DNA from 4 places in the Endozoicomonas sp. GU-1 genome. Region 4 is predicted to be linked to each of the others. Evidence: predicted binding sites of a transcription regulator. Region 4 holds the regulator's gene; each other region holds the start of a gene.

Region 1 (4,200 bases), 990 kb from region 4:
AATGATTATAAAACTCCTCGCCAAGCAGTCCAACAGCCTTCCGATGTAGCTCTGAACTGTCCAGCTGCCGGTGATTCAAATGCTCGTGCAATGCAGTCCTCAGGATCGATACTCTATTAGCTATCATATAGTGTTTAGTAACGGGGCCGTCCCCATCATTGCAAAGAAGTTCCCACAGCACCTCGTTACGAATGGTACTGGCTTCACCGTAGGTCAACAGATTCGCCCGGAGAAAATGATTGGTAGATGTTAATATTTCAAGATGATCTGCAAGCTGGGCTGATGTTTGATAACTGAGATAGATTCTTGCGCCGTAAGCGATGAGCAGGCAACACACCAGTGGATTATAGTGGACAGGTGTTGAGTCTTGTACCCTAATAAATAGGGAACAAACAAATTATTATTTAATAACTCCCGGCAGATGAACACTTGTGCGGCAAAGGTGGGTCTGGCCTGTTCGAAAATGTAATCCCAGCTGGACTCGTTATCGTGTATCTCGAAATCATAATATAGCCAGGGAAAGTGTTTATGAAACGGGGTCTGCTCAAGCAAAGCTTCCAGTAATATATTCGGTAAACCCACTTTGCTGTTGACCCCGTCCACCCGGGCTGGAAGTTTGCTTAAGAATGTTGCTGAATCACAGTTCTCGATGGCTGTCAGGATGGCTTTGATGTCAGTGCCAAGCGCCTTGACACTGGCTGATACCGTGCTGACCTGCTCCGGAATATTTTTCAGCAGCTGCAGAAATCGTTCACCACCGGACTGACTCAATAACTGGTAAAGCCTGAGTTCCTGACCAGTGAAGTTGCCGTATTGAGAGAAGGCACGAATGTTTCGCCGCAGCATTAGCGCTTGTGTACGGCTGATTTCCACCGGGGGAGACAACACCCCCTGATAACTGTTGTACAGGCACAGTTTTACTGGCTCACGGAACTCATCACCGGATGTGTTACCTTTATTTTGCTCGAGCGTCAGAATATTGCCCATGACTTCTTCAAGACGGCGGAAAGAAAACTCCCTGGTAAAGTCCAGAAGGTAGCCATAGTGCATGCGGTCAAAATTAATGTGACAGAGAATTTCCGGATATTTGCCTGCTCCTTTAATGATCCGTTCAGACGGTTGGTGCAGTAAATAGCCATTGACACCAAGGTGTCCTGAAGTTAATGGTGATTTGCTAAACAGGGAGTGCTTTCTGTGGTAACTCTCTGCTATTTTCTCTGCCAAAACATGCCAGCTGGTAATTTTCTTGGTGTATGTGAACCTGCAGCACGGTTCCCCCGAGGCATTCGAACAGACATCTTTTTTATAAGCCCAGAGCATATGGCAACCGGGCGCAGGTTTCAGAACCGTAATGACCTGGTCTGGCCTGGTTCCAAATTGATCCGGCCGCCTGGTTTCTATTGCGTATTGGGCACCGGGTGACAATAAACTCACTGGCCTGTATTGATCGCCTGAACCGGCAGCTTGTAATGCATTGACAACACGAACCATCATCCCGCCAAACTGACCGAATGCGGCAACAGGATTGTATTCCTCTTTCTTGCCGCCTGTCGGTGGTGGATGAAATCCTGACGAACCAATGCTTGCTTCCGCCTGAGGTATGGACATATCAAGGGTCTCAATGAATTTAAAATCGTATATCGGACTGCACGGGAGTAAGGCTCCGCCTGAGTGAAATGAGCACAAAATTCAGACACCGAAAATATCGAAAGGTTCCCGGTAATCTGGCAGCCCGGGCAGGTGCCATGGTAAGCACTGCGGCGGAAGTACCGCCGCAGCCATGTCACCGAAGTGGCAGCACAGTTTTGTCCTCAATAATCATGATCAATTACAGGGTGCGCCGTGCTCTGTAGCGTGCTCGAATAAGTTCCTACCCTCTTCAGTAATTGCCTCAAACCCCGCAAAAAATTGATCCAGGTCAATCGGTTGTTTGTTGACCAGCTCGTATTATCAGCACCATTTCACCAGTTCATTATTTGTACAGAGATGCATTTTGTCAGGGGTAACACGACCTGTTTGTGTGCTGGTTTCCGGTTTTAGTGATAACGGTAAAATAAATGAAGAAACTTCTCGATAGTGCGTTGTCGTCTGTCATCAAGCGAAGAACGTTTATCAAGTGGGGGACTGCTGCGGGCAGTGCCGCTGTTGTCGTGGGCAATGCGCTGCCTCTGAAAGCCATGGCAACAGATTCAACGCAGGCAAAAGCCGCTGAAGACAAGGTGACCTGGTCTGCCTGTATGGTGAACTGTGGCAGCCGCTGTCCTCTCCAGGTGCATACCAAAGATGGTGTTATCACCCATGTTGAATCGGATAACCGGGGCGATGACGTATACGGTGATCATCAGATTCGCGCCTGTCTGCGCGGTCGCTCCATCAAGCAACGGGTATACAACCCTGATCGTCTGAAATACCCCATGAAGCGGGTTGGCAAGCGTGGCGAAGGCCGATTTGAGCGCATCAGCTGGGATGAGGCGCTGGATACCATCGCCAGACAGTTGAAGTACACCATCGATACTTACGGTAACGATGCGATCTATTATCAGTATGGCTCCGGAACCCAGGGCTATAAAACCGACGGTCCTTTTGCCTCCAAGCGCCTGCTGAATATGCTCGGTGGCTTTCTGCCTTATTACGGTAACTACAGCTGGGGACAGATTCAACGTGCTCTGCCGTTTACTTATGGCGGTGGACGTCCAGCGGCGTTCGGCAGTTTCACCAGTGAAATCGCCAATGCAGAATTGCTGGTCATGTTTGGTTACAACCCGGCAGAGACCCGCATGAGTGGTGGTGGGGAAATCTACGAGCACATCAACTCGGTGAACAGCAAAAATGTGCGCACCATCATCATTGACCCGCGTTATACCGACACCATGCTGGGCAAAGAGTCTGAGTGGATTCCAATCCGCCCGGGGACCGATGCTGCCCTGGTAGAAGCCATGGCCTGGGTGCTGATCAACGAGAAGATAGTGGATGAAGCATTCCTCGAAAAGTTCTGTGTTGGCTATGATGAAAAAACGCTGCCAGCCAGTGCACCGAAGAATGGCCACTACAAAGCGCACATTCTGGGCCAGGGTGCGGATGGCATCGGGAAAACCCCGGAGTGGGCGGCAAAAATTACCGGTATTCCCGCGAAAAAAATTATTCAGCTGGCCCGGGAAATTGGCAGGGCCAAACCTGCCTACATTATTCAGGGTACCGGTATTCAGCGTCAGGCCAACGGTGAGCAGGCGAGCCGTGCCATCTGCATGCTGCCCATTCTGACCGGCAATATTGGCCTGGCCGGCACCAACACCGGCGAAATGCCAGGCAACTATGGCTTCCCGGTGAAAACCCTACCCATGGGTACCAACCCGATCAAGACGGCGATTCCATTCTTTAAATGGACGGATGCGATTCATCGTCACCATGAAATGACGGATAAGACCGATGCTCTGCAGGGCGGCACGTCACTGAAGAATCCGATCAAATTCATCTGGCAATATGCGGGCAATATCACAGTTAACCAGCACTCTGATATCAACCGGACCAAAGAGATCCTGTCTGATGAGAGCCTGTGTGAGTTTATCCTGGTGTTTGAAAACCATATGACACCTACCGCACGGTTCGCGGATATTCTGCTGCCGGATATCACCACCATTGAAAATTATGAAGTGGCCAGCAACGGCTATGCCTCGGGCAGTCTGGGTGCAGTAATTCCGCTGGTGCCTGCTATTGCCCCGATGTACGAGTGCCGCAGTGCATACGACATCTGTACAGGTATTGCCAAACGCTTTGGTCTGGAAGCGCAGTACACAGAAGGCAAGACCCATGAGCAGTGGGTAGCAGAACTGTACGAACAGATGCGTAAAGAACAGCCTCAGGTGCCAACACTGGCAGACCTGCGTCGTGACGGCCCCTACAAACAGCTGGCACCGAAACATATTCGCATCGCTCTGGAAGGTTTCCGTAAGGATCCTGTGAACAATCCCCTGGGGACCCCATCCGGGAAAATCGAAATTTACTCTGAACAACTGGCGACCATTGCCGCCGAGTGGGAGCTGCCGGAAGGGGATGTGGTGACACCGCTGCCACAGTACGTCACCACCTGGGAAAGCCATCTGGATCCTTTGACTGAGAAGTATCCGCTGCAGCTGATTGGTTTTCACACCAAGGGCCGTGTGCATTCCACATACCACAACGTCGCTTTCCTGCGTGAAGCAG
Region 2 (4,200 bases), 2.9 Mb from region 4:
GATTGTGGTGAAACGGAACTTAATTTGTTCATCCAGACTCAAGCCTCAAAACATATGCAGGCAGGTATCAGTCGTACAATGGTTCTGCCTGCATCAAACCCTTTTCCAAATCAAAAAATTCCAATTTGTGCATTTTACAGCATTACGCCAGGCTCAATCTGTCGAGACACTTTACCTGAAGCTCTGGTAAAGAAGCTGCCACGGTATCCTGTTCCTGTATTTTTGATCGCACAGCTTGCGGTTCATCGAGAATTTCAGGGCGAGGGGTTAGGAAAAATCTGCCTGGTAAATGCCTTGAAATACCTGTGGGAAATAAACGCTCATATGCGTGCATACGCCATTATTGTTGATTGTTTAACCGATGCCGCAGAGCAGTTTTATGCAAAATATGGATTTGAAGTTCTGTGTGAACATAATGGTAAAGTTCGCATGTTTCTGCCCATGAAAACAGTAGCCCGGCTTTTTAGTTCGTAGCCAATAACAGGACTTATTACTTATCGTGTCAGATATGGTTAACCGGATCGAAACCAGGGACATCACTGCCAGCAACAAGTGTGATCAGTGTACTGCCCTTTGTTGCTCTTACATTACCCAGGAACTGGACACTCCCCGCAGTATGCACGCGTTTGATGTGTTGCTCTGGCAGGTGGCCCATATGGGCGTGCATATTTTCAAGGATGGCAATGGCTGGTACCTGCTCTGTCAGACCCGGTGTGAATTCCTGTTGCCGGATAATCGCTGTGGCATCTATGAACGACGCCCCATTATCTGCCGGGAACACAGCAACGAAGCCTGTGAGAGGGACGCTCCCATTAATGATGGCTGCGAGCTCTATTTTCAGACCTACGACGAACTGGATGCCTATTGTCGTACACGTTTCAAAAACTGGGACAGGCGGCTGGAGAAGTTTGAAGTCGAGCGGGCAAAACGACAGAAGTAAACCATTTTGCCCTGGCTGAGTTTGCACAAGAGACGGATGAAAAATCGTTTTTTGGAACCACAGAGGGCACTACGTAATTGAATAAATTACTGGGCCAGTTCCATAACAACACGTCCGGCGATATCACCTTTCTCCATTTCGTCAAAAATCGCGTTGATCTCTTCAAGGGTTCGTTTCTGGATAATCGCCTTCACTTTACCCTGGGCAGCAAACTCCAGGCATTCCTGTAAATCCTTGCGGGTACCTACGATGGAGCCAACAACAGAAACGCCGTTGATTACCGTATCGAATATAGGAATGGGCATATCCTCCGGGGGGAGTCCAACCAGTACACAGGTTCCTCCCCTGCGCACTGAGCGATAAGCACTGTCAAAGCCCGCTTTGGAGACTGCCGTACAGACAGTCGCGTGAACACCATTACCCAGCAGCGACTGAATTTTTTCTTCCGGCTGCTCCCGGATAAAGTCGATAAAGTGAGTGGCTCCCAAGTCCAGGGATAACGCTTTCTTTTCCGCCCCGGTATCCACCGCAATCACATTAAGACCCATGGCCACGGCATACTGAACGGCCAGGTGACCAAGTCCGCCCACACCGACAACGGACACCCAGTCGCCAGGTTTGGTACGGCTAACTTTCAGGGCCTTATACGTGGTAACCCCGGCACAGAACAGGGGGGCGGCATCGACAAAACTGATATTGTCGGGAACTTTCACCACATAGTCGGCAGCCGCCAGGCAGTACTCGGCATAGCCGCCATCGATGGAATAACCGGCATTGTGCTGGGCAAGGCAGAGTGTTTCTTTGCCTTCCAGACAGTACTCGCAGTAGCCACAGGCGGAATAGAGCCAGGGAATACCCACACGATCGCCCGGTTTGATATGAGTGATCTGGTCACCAACTTCGGTGACCGTTCCTACACCTTCATGGCCGGGCACCAGCGGCAGTTTTGGTTTAACCGGCCAGTCTCCATGGCAGGCATGAAGATCGGTATGACAGACACCACAGGCATGGATTTTTACCAGTGCATCCCGTGGGCCTGGCTTGGGTAGCGGCAGATCTTCGATGGTAAGCTGATCTTTGAAATGATGAACGACAGCTGCCTTCATGATGGGTTACCTTGTTGTTCCGAATTGATGCCCGTTTGGTTTCGTTGTTGCGGGGAGTGTGGAGTTACGCGGTTTTGTGTTTACGGCTGGGATTGGTATGCGTTCCCAGGGAGGAGTGGGTGTTGCGGAAGGCCTTAAAAAGCAGGAAACCACAAAGGCACAAAGACACAAAGTTTTTTCTGGGCTTACCTGAGCTATGTCAGTCAAATTAAAGAGGCTTTCCTTTGTGCCTTCGTGTCTTTGTGGTTCAAGGCTTTTATATCTTTTGCAACACCCTTAGGACCGTGGGGGCGAGGGGGAACCAATCTAATGGATTAGAACCAGATTTCCATCTGGGCTCCGTAGGTCCAGCCGTCGGATTTGCTGCCATAGGCCTTCATAACTTGCTGGGCTGAAGTGAAGGTGTCGAAGTATTCAAGGCCGAGGGCGTTGCATTTGTCTGCATTTGCTGAAGTGCAAGCAGTTCCTTTGAGCGTATCAGGTGGCGTGCCGACAGCTGCAAGTTTAGGAGTATTCCAGTCAGCATAGGTGGCAAAAATACGAATCTGTGGTCTTACCCAGTTGCCAAACTGCGGATGGAATTGTTGCGCGATGGTAAACTTCAAAAGTTTGCTTTTGAAAAGATCGCTACTGTATAGCGTTGATCCATCTTGGAAAGAGGCGTGAGCATTTTTAACCTGATCATAACCCAGTTCAATGGTAGTACTGGTTAAATCATTCCAGTTCCAGGAAGGCCGAACCCCTGCAGTCATCCAGGTGGTCTTTTTTCCATAGTTTGGAAACATTGGATGCATAGTATCCTCATCGTATTTAACCTGTGTAACACCAAGAACATACATCATATCGAGCTTGGGCATTATTGAAACAGCACCATGATCCATTACGCGAAAGAGTTTATTCCCCTTAAACCAGTCGGTGGTTTGCATATACATTCCAGCGGTTCCTGTACCGGGACCTGTCATCCCATCGGTAGCGTACTGGACAATAACTTTATTGAATCCTCCTAAGACATTCCAGGTCAGTTCACCGGTTAACATCCAGCCGTTTTTATCAAAATAGCTTTTTCCGACCTTTTCACCATTTGTGAGGGTTACTTCTGGCAAGTTATCAGGTGGGCTACCAACACCATAGTCAAGACCAAGCTCCAGGCTCAGGTTATGCATTATTGGAATTTCATTCCAGCGAAAATCTAAAATGTTGGTAGTGACTTGTTCAGTTTTATAGGTGTTATTAGTCCAATTATCGTATTTTACCCCATTCTGGTTTCTCACCCAGGCAATATCCAGCTTACCCATCCCCACATCAATATTCTCAATACCAACACCGGGACCAGACAAATTCCAGTAGTAGTAATCAATCATATGGATATCATGACGATTATAAAAACGTTTGCCGACCCACAACATTGAACCGGGAAGCGCATCACCAAAGACACCTGTGGCTTTAATGTTCATCTCCCGAAGAGCAGGATCAGTGGTTTCATAGTCCCCTTGCTGGCCAACTTTATAGGCAAGATTAGTATCCAGGTAAAACTGCACACCATCCTGATCAAAGAGATCTGCACCAAACTTCAATTCCGCATAGGTTTCGCACTCATTACCCAGGCGGTATTTAGAGGGAGCACCTGCCGCCTTAAAACATAACTGCTCACCACCCTTATCAGTGCTGCCAATACCTGAACGGGCATAACCGTTGAAGTTAATATCGTCACCGGTGACCGCCAGCGCGCAGGTTGAGGCTGACGCGATAGCCACTGCGCCACAATACTGGCACGAACGACGGGATATTGATGAAACTGCTTCAGATAACGCTTCCAGCCCAGTGTTCAGGGTTGAAGGTGTTTGCTGCCTGGAAAGCATGCTTAGCCTACCTTGTGTGTGTTTTTCTGGCTCCGGCTTTTTTCATCCTGCCGCTGAATAAAGGCATGATGTTGTTGAAATAGCCCTGGTGAGGGGCATATATAAAAGCTGGTAGCCGTCAGTTAATGTGTGTTGAAAAAGCAAGGCCCGCTTTCCATGCAGGAAAAGAGTAATTGTTGCGTCGTATAAATTGGGCCGTATTGAATGACGTAACACAGCTTCGACGAAAGGTTGTAGGGTATCCCGATTTTTTATCTCCGGCTGAAAACCAGCCAGCCAGAGTCTTTTAAGAATT
Region 3 (4,200 bases), 1.0 Mb from region 4:
TGGCAGAAGAAGCGCCACTGCTTGGACCGGTAGAAGGCTCCGATGGTCGTTTACCCGGCGTTAAAGCGGCACCGGGTATGGCCATTGGCAAGCTGCACCATCTGGTTCATGAACTGCCCAGCTACCCGGAAGAGGGGGTTGGTGTCAGCGATGAACTGGGTCAGCTTGGCTACGGTATCCAGAAAGCCCGGGAGTCCCTGCAGCAGCTGGTGACTAAAATGGCAGCGGATCATGTGGGTGGTCATGCAGAAGTATTTGTTGCCCATCAGCAGTTGCTGGACGACCCGGCGATCAGTGACCGTGCCCGTGAACTGATTGAAGCAGGCAAGAGCGCCATGTGGGCATGGCATCGAAGTTTTCTGGCCGAAGCGGATGAAATGCGCAAGCTGGATAACCCGCTGCTGGCAGCCCGGGCCATCGATGTAGAAGACGTTGGTCTTCGGGTTCTGCGCTACCTGATGGGCGTTGAAGGTGGCACCGATCAGCTGCCGGAAAACACCATCCTCTGTCTGGAAGACATTACGCCTTCGGAAGTGGTGACCCTGGATCGCCAGCGCGTGATTGGTATCGTGACCCTGCACGGCGGCGCGACTTCCCATGCGGCGATTCTGGCCGGTTCCCTGGGTATTCCTTACCTGGTCAACGTACCGGGCAGTGTTCGTCAGTATGAGAACGGTACCGATGTTATCCTGAACACCAACAAGGGTTACATGCTGGTTAATCCTACTCAGGAAGAGATCGACAGAACCGTTGCCCGCCAGGAACGTGCGGCGGCGGAACATGCAGCGGCGTTGCAAGTGGCTGACCAGCCCGCGGTGACTCTGGATGGCCATCATGTTGAGATCGCTGCCAATATCGCCAACCAGGACGATGCGGAAAAAGCGGTCAAAATGGGCGCTGAAGCGGTAGGTCTGCTGCGTTCCGAGTTCCTCTATATGGAACGTGCAACCGAACCCACCATGGATGAGCAGATAAAAGCCTACGAAGGTATTCTGGACGCTATGGGTAAAGACCGTCCGGTCATTATCCGTACTCTGGACGTCGGTGGTGACAAGCCTCTGGCTTATCTGCCCCTGCCAAGAGAGGAGAACCCGTTCCTGGGTGAACGTGGTGTGCGTATCGGTATTAACCGTCCGACCATGCTGCGCAAGCAGGTTCGTGCGATCCTGAAGGCGGCTCATGCCGGTCATGCCCGTATCATGTTCCCGATGATCAGCTCCCTGGATGAATTCCGTGCCGTGAAAAAACTGGTGCTGGAAGAGCAGGAGACGACGGGTGTCACCGTTGAAGTGGGTATTATGATTGAGGTGCCGTCCGCTGCGCTGCTGGCCGATCATTTTGCCAAAGAAGTGGACTTCTTCTCCATCGGTACCAATGACCTGACCCAGTACACCCTGGCCGTTGACCGTGGTCATCCAAAACTGGCGGCACGGGTCGATGGTCTTCACCCGGCAGTATTGCGCCTGATCGATATGACGGTGAAAGCAGCCAACAAAGAAGGCAAGTGGACGGGTATCTGTGGCAGCCTGGCCAGTGACCCGAATGCGGTGCCTATTCTGGTTGGCCTGGGTGTTCAGGAACTGTCCATCAGTGTCCCGGCAATCCCGGTGGTTAAGGCCCGTGTTCGCAGCCTGAACTATAAGCACTGCCAGAGCCTGGCCCGTGAAGCGCTGACTCTGGATTCAGTAGAAGGCGTAAGACGTTTGACTGCCTGATCACTGACGATCATCTTTCTGAAAGCCCCCTGGTTTTGGCCATGGGGCTTTTTTATTGTTGTCTGAAATATGTAGTTTCCCTGTGATGATGCGTAGTTGTACTTTAAATCACATGATCTTGATTCAGGTCATCTGTCGGTTAATTACTGTCCAATTATCATGCCCACCATTTGGTTGGCGGCACTTTTTGTTCACACCTTTATGCCTGCTGGGAAAGCAGAATCTGATAATTGTCTGAGCAGTCGGTGATCACGACCAGTATTTATGATGGGGTGGCGATATCAATGAAAGAAATTGTGGATAAAGTGCTTGCTTCCACGGTGAAGCGAAGAACGTTTATGAAGTGGGGAACCGCTGCGGGCGGTGCGGCAGTGGTTGCTGCGCACACACTGCCGGTGAAAGTTTCTGCGACAGAGGCCAAACCTGCGGTTGCAGAGATCAAGTCAGTGTGGTCTGCCTGTACGGTCAACTGTGGCTCACGCTGTGCACTGCGTCATCAGGTAAAAGACGGTGTGATCATCCATACCGAAACCGATAACACCGGTGACGATACCTATGGTGACCACCAGGTTCGGGCCTGTCTCCGTGGCCGTTCCTTCCGCAAGCGCGTCTACAACCCTGACCGTCTGAAATACCCAATGAAGCGTGTCGGTAAGCGTGGTGAAGGTCGATTTGAGCGCATCAGCTGGGATGAAGCGTTTGACACCATCGCTGATAACCTGAAGCGCATCAAAAAAGAGTATGGCAATGAAGCCATCTATCTCAACTATTGTACTGGTACGCTGGGAGGCACGGTGTCCAAATCCTGGCCGCCAGCCGCCACACCGATCGCCCGTCTGATGAACTGCTGGGGCGGTTATCTTAACCACTATGGTGATTACAGTACGGCCCAGATTGCCGTGAGTTTACCGTATTTGTATGGCGGCAGCTGGGTAGATAATAACTGCACGTCAGATGTTGTGAATACCAGGCTGGTGGTCAATTTTGGCAACAACCCGGCGGAAACCCGTATGAGTGGTGCCGGTATTGTTTATCAGCTGTCCGAAGCGCGACAACGCAGTAAGGCGCGTATGATCACCTTTGATCCGCGCATGACCGATACGGTCCTGGGTGCCAATGATGAGTGGGTTCCGCTGCGACCGGGTACCGATGCCGCACTGGTAGCCGGTATGGCGTGGGTGATGATTACCGAAGACCTGGTGGATAATGAATTCCTGGGCAAGTACACCATCGGCTACGATGAAAACTCACTGCCTGCCAGTGCACCGAAAGGCGCTTCCTGGAAATCCTATATTCTGGGCAAAGGCGATGATGGTGTTGCCAAGACCCCGCAATGGGCAGCAAAAATTACCGGTGTCCCGGCAGACACCATCATCCGTCTGGCCCGTGAAATTGCCATGACCAAACCCTGCAACATTATGCAGGGCTGGGGTCTGCAGCGCACCGCCAATGGTGAGCAGGCCAGTCGGGCGATCTGCATGCTGGCGGTGATGACCGGTAATGTGGGGATTCCCGGTGGTGGTACCGGTGCCCGTGAAGGCAGCTACTCCATGCCCTTTGCGGTCTTTCCGACACTGACCAACCCGGTATCAACGTCCATTCCCATGTTCCTCTGGACCGATGCCATTTACCGTCATGATGAAATGACCGCGCTGACCGCCGGTATTCGTGGTGCCGAAAAACTGACCCAGCCCATCAAGTTCATCTGGAACTATGCGGGTAACTGCATCATCAACCAGCATTCGGACACCAATCGCACCCATGACATCCTTCAGGATGACAGCCAGTGTGAAATGATTGTGGTGATCGACAACCACATGACGCCCAGTGCCCGCTATGCGGATATTCTGCTGCCCGATTTAACCGCGGCTGAACAACCGGATTTCGCCCCTAACGGGTTCTGCGGCAATATGGGTTACACCATTTTCTGTGATACGGCGGTTGAGCCGTTGTATGAATGTCGTTCGGTCTACGACATGTGTACAGGTATTGCCAAACGCCTCGGAGTAGAAGCGCAGTTCACCGAAGGTCGGGACCAGGAAGCCTGGTTGCGTCATATTTATGCAGAATCCCAGAGAATGAACCCGACACTGGTAGACCTGGATTTTGCAGCCTTCCGTGAGCTGGGCATTGTCAAGCAGAAGAACCCCGGTGAACCTCATGTTCAATTCCGCGAGTTCCGGGAAAACCCTGAAAAACATCCACTGGACACCCCCTCCGGTAAAATTGAGATCTATTCTGAGCGCCTGGCGAATATTGCCTCCAGCTGGACACTGGGGGAGAACGATATTATTCGGGCACTGCCTGAGTACGCTTCTTCCTGGGAAGGGCATGAGGCAGACCACGCGCAGCAGTATCCGTTGCAGATGTTTGGTTTCCACTTTAAAGCCCGTACTCACTCCACGTATGGCAACGTCGATGTGCTGCGGGAAACCAACCGCCAGGAAGTGTGGATCAACCCGGTTGATGCCCACAAGCGCAAGAT
Region 4 (4,200 bases):
AAGTAGACTGGCCCATGATGGGCACCCTGAGGGACCTCGGCTTCAACCGGATCAGCATGGGCGTTCAGGACCTGAACCCCAAAGTTCAGCAAGCCGTTAACCGGGTTCAACCTGAAAGCATGATTCAATCCATCCTTGATGCTGCCAGAGTCATGGCATTCCGCTCGGTACACATGGACCTGATTTACGGCCTGCCTTTCCAGACCACCAACAGTTTTATGGCAACCATCGATCGTGTGGTTGATATGGCCCCGGACAGGCTATCCCTGTTTAACTACGCCCACCTGCCCCACCGCTTCAAGCCGCAGCGCCGGATCAATGAGCAGGATCTGCCAGCGCCGGAAATGAAGCTGGACATTCTGCATCAGGCCACGGAAAAGCTGCTGGATCAGGGCTACATCTACATCGGCATGGATCACTTTGCCCTGCCAGACGATGAACTGGCCATGGCCCGGGAGGATGGCACGCTGCACCGGAATTTTCAGGGTTATACCACCCATGGCCATTGCGACCTGATCGGCATGGGCGTGTCTGCCATCAGCCAGGTAGGCGACACTTATATTCAGAACAGCACCGATGAAGCCCGGTACTGTGCAATGCTCAATGAACAGCAATTGCCAATGGTTCGCGGTCTGAAGATGACCGCTGATGACAAAGTCCGCCAGGCAGTGATTACCCAGCTGATCTGCCACTTCAAACTGCATTTCAGCGATATTGAACAGCGGTTTGATATTCAATTCAGGGATTACTTCCGGGATGAGCTGGCAAGACTGGAGCCGATGAGGGCGGACGGCCTGATCAGTCTCAATAGCGATGGCTTGCTGGAAGTACTGCCGAAGGGAACGCTGCTGATCCGTAACATCTGTATGCAGTTCGACCACTATCTCCATCAACCGGAAATGAAAGAAAAGACGCTCTACTCAAAGGTTATCTGAGCAGCACTCCGGAGCAATCACCAGGCTCCGGAGCCCCTCTCCCGCCAGTACCGACAATGACTGATCATCCCGCACAGAACCGAAACCTCTCTGCAGCTCACCGGCTTATCAGCAAAAAACTGAAACTGACGACGACTTGCCACCACTATCACATTGATTTACTTGAAACATAAGTGCAAAATCTGTCATGTCCGTTAAATACCACGAACGAAAATTTAATCCTGTGACATAAGACAATGTCAGATTGATTTTCCAGGGATAAAGACATACAACCACCAGGAGCCATGACCATACTATTATCAGGGTCAGCCCTGGGCTGGATAGACGACACGGCAGATGAAAGCTCACCGGAACCACCGCAGTTTATGACGCATTGCTAAAGCAGCACCAAACCCCTACCCTGGGTCTGCCCGGTTGCGTACATACCTGATTTACACTCCGGTAATACTTTTCATACACTTGGTTTTCCATAAACAGTGTCGAATTTCGCCAAATACGACTTTGAGGCCTCTCAATGACGTCAAAGCCCAACGTCCGACAGCCGAGCCATGTGGCTTGCAGAGACTGCAGCCTCAGCTCACTGTGCCTGCCACTGGCACTGAGCATTAAGGATATCGATCAGCTGGATCACATTATCAAGCGTGGGCGTCCTTTGAAAAAAGGCGAACACCTGTTTCTGGAAGGTGACCCCTTTACCAGCGTCTTTGCTGTTCGCTCAGGGGCTCTCAAAACCTACACAGCGACCAATGAAGGTGAGGAACAAATCACCGGGTTTTACCTGCCCAGCGAAATTCTTGGCCTGAGCGGTATGGATACGGATACCTATCCGGTGTCGGCCCAGGCGATGGAAACCACCATGATCTGCGAGATTCCTTTTGAGCAACTGGAAACCCTTTCCGATCAATTCCCGGAACTGCGCCGACATCTGATGCGCCTGATGAGCAAGCGTATCCGTGAAGACCAGCAAATGATGATGCTGCTGTCCAAGAAAAACGCCGATGAACGTATTGCCACCTTCCTGATTAACCTGGCCAGCCGTTTTCGTCGCCGGGGCTTTTCTTCGCAGTCGTTCCGTCTGTCCATGTCGAGAAATGAGATGGGGAACTACCTGGGCCTGGCGGTAGAAACGGTTAGTCGTGTATTTACCCGATTCCAGAAAAACGGCCTGATCTCCGCCGTGGGCAAGGAAATCGAAATTCGCAACTCGGTTGAACTCTGTGCCCTGGCCGGGGGAAAAACCCTGGAACCCAACCCTATTGCTACCAACGCCTGACTTTATCCTCTAAAGAAGCTACCCTTTGAGGTGGCTTCTTCCTTTTTATCCATTGACTGACAGCGGCATGCTCCCTCCCATGCATACAAACGAATGTTCATCCGTTCAGGAATATCTGCGAACGCAAATCAGAACCATCGCCAACTGGCCCCATGAAGGCATCCTGTTTCGGGATATCACCACACTGTTTGAAAACCCGGAAGCCTGGCGTAAGGCCGTGGATGTCATGGTTCAGCGTTATGAGAACCAGACTTTTGATCGCATTGGCGCGCTTGATGCCCGCGGTTTCCTGCTTGGCTCGACACTGTCCTATATCATGAACAAGCCGCTGGCACTGTTTCGCAAGAAAGGCAAACTGCCCGGCAAAACCCTCAGTGTCGAGTATGACCTTGAATATGGTAAAGCCGTACTGGAAATGCATGAAGACACCATTAAGCCCGGTGAAAACATTCTGTTGGTGGATGACCTTATCGCCACCGGAGGCACACTGCTGGCTGCCGATCAGTTGATCCGACAAGCAGGAGCCAGCACACTGGAAGCTGCAGCTATCATCAACCTGCCAGACCTCAAGGGTGCTGACAGACTCAATGCGGCGGGCATTCCAACCTATGCCCTGTGCAATTTTGCCGGTGAGTAAAACCACCCTCAGTTCAGAATTTCAGGGATGATACGATATGTCTCTTAGATCCAGGGTCAATGTCTGGATCTGAGAGCCACTCCCGCAATTACAGGACGCACAGACCGGGATCTACCCGGAAAAAGGACTTTGCAAATGGGAATATGCGCCAAGGAACTAAGGCACTATGTTGTTCGCCCCGCACTCAAGCATCTGGGTATGTGGAGCCCTACTGCTGAGAACCTGCTGCTTGGTACCGCGGCCAGAGAGTCCGGGCTTGGTTTTCATCTGAAACAGGCCAATCACCAGGCGCTCGGTATCTATCAGATTTCCCCACGCATGCACCGCAATATCTGGGACCTGTTTCTGGCCCCGAACGCTGACTTATCCAGCAAAGTCCGGGGACTGGCCAGCCAGCGGGAGTTTCTTTCCCACCCCCATCATGAACTGGCGACCAACCTGGTTTACGCCACCGCCATTGCCTGGCTTATCTATCACCGCTGCGGTATTCAGATCGAAGATATTGATAAAGAAGACATCACTGCCATGGCCAGATTATGGCAAAAGCACTTCCACAGCAGAAACCCCGGAACACTCCAGAGCTTCTGCGAAAGCTATCAAAAGATGATTATTGAATCAGGCTGCTCCACAGAGGAGTCAACGTACTTTAACCAGGCTGCAGCCAAACCGGCATAACAGGATTCAGCCTGCCTGCTCCCTTATCGCCTTGATGATGGATGCTCCCCTACAACCCCTTGGCCTCAGCACATTGAACACAGAGGTCAGCATAAGGCATAACCTCAAGGCGCTGAACCGGAATTTCCTTACCGCAGGACAGGCAGAAACCGTAATCGCCCTCATTTATACGATCAAGGGCGCGGTTAATTTTACCCAGTTCAATCACCGCCTCGTTACCCAGTGCATCAATAACCTCATCATTCTCCCGTTCCTGCGCCTGCTCAGACCAGTCGGCACTGTTTTTTCGGGAAGCATCCTGTTTAATTTTACCCAGACGCGTATTCAGCTCATCCCTGCGAGCCATCAACCATTTCTGCCACTTATCATGATTTGTCATTTTGCTACCCCTGCACAAAAATACTGTAGAATCCTGCTGTTTATTCTATAAACAATGGTTGTGTCAAAAGGTCACTCTTTACCATAAAACAACGCCGACGAACCTTATCCCCACTCACAAAAACGGATAAAGTAATTACCAACCTGCGGCGTACTGATTCTTTCCAAAATCATGAATTCAAATAGTAGATCATTGATACCGTAAACGTAATATTCAGTTTCAATCCGGAAAAACATTTTCCCACCTGGTACATCAATTCAATGAGTTTGACGTGTACGATCTCCGTTCACCCTGAGCGGAG

What was found. The regulator FNR, encoded in region 4, switches genes on or off when oxygen is low (the NO sensors DNR and NnrR bind a similar motif). The targets are predictions, from matches to a motif close to TTGATNTANATCAA.
Region 1: a site for FNR is predicted at 1,909-1,922, ahead of O3276_RS11780 (DMSO/selenate family reductase complex A subunit). Genes of this name have one in related genera too.
Region 2: a site for FNR is predicted at 2,236-2,249, ahead of adhP (alcohol dehydrogenase AdhP). Genes of this name have one in related genera too.
Region 3: a site for FNR is predicted at 1,834-1,847, ahead of O3276_RS11820 (DMSO/selenate family reductase complex A subunit). Genes of this name have one in related genera too.

The regions. Positions count from the first base shown of each region.
Region 1 is NZ_CP114771.1:2,878,824-2,883,023, reverse strand. It holds gene O3276_RS11790 (hypothetical protein) at 1-217, opposite strand, end outside; gene O3276_RS11785 (hypothetical protein) at 250-1,608, opposite strand; gene O3276_RS11780 (DMSO/selenate family reductase complex A subunit) at 2,058-4,200, shown strand, end outside.
Region 2 is NZ_CP114771.1:5,106,746-5,110,945, forward strand. It holds gene O3276_RS21355 (GNAT family N-acetyltransferase) at 1-474, shown strand, start outside; gene O3276_RS21360 (YkgJ family cysteine cluster protein) at 509-940, shown strand; gene adhP (alcohol dehydrogenase AdhP) at 1,027-2,046, opposite strand; gene lamB (maltoporin LamB) at 2,361-3,905, opposite strand.
Region 3 is NZ_CP114771.1:2,891,758-2,895,957, reverse strand. It holds gene ptsP (phosphoenolpyruvate--protein phosphotransferase) at 1-1,715, shown strand, start outside; gene O3276_RS11820 (DMSO/selenate family reductase complex A subunit) at 2,000-4,200, shown strand, end outside.
Region 4 is NZ_CP114771.1:1,884,719-1,888,918, forward strand. It holds gene hemN (oxygen-independent coproporphyrinogen III oxidase) at 1-935, shown strand, start outside; gene fnr (fumarate/nitrate reduction transcriptional regulator Fnr) at 1,450-2,208, shown strand; gene O3276_RS07600 (adenine phosphoribosyltransferase) at 2,288-2,845, shown strand; gene O3276_RS07605 (hypothetical protein) at 3,044-3,520, shown strand; gene O3276_RS07610 (TraR/DksA family transcriptional regulator) at 3,570-3,899, opposite strand.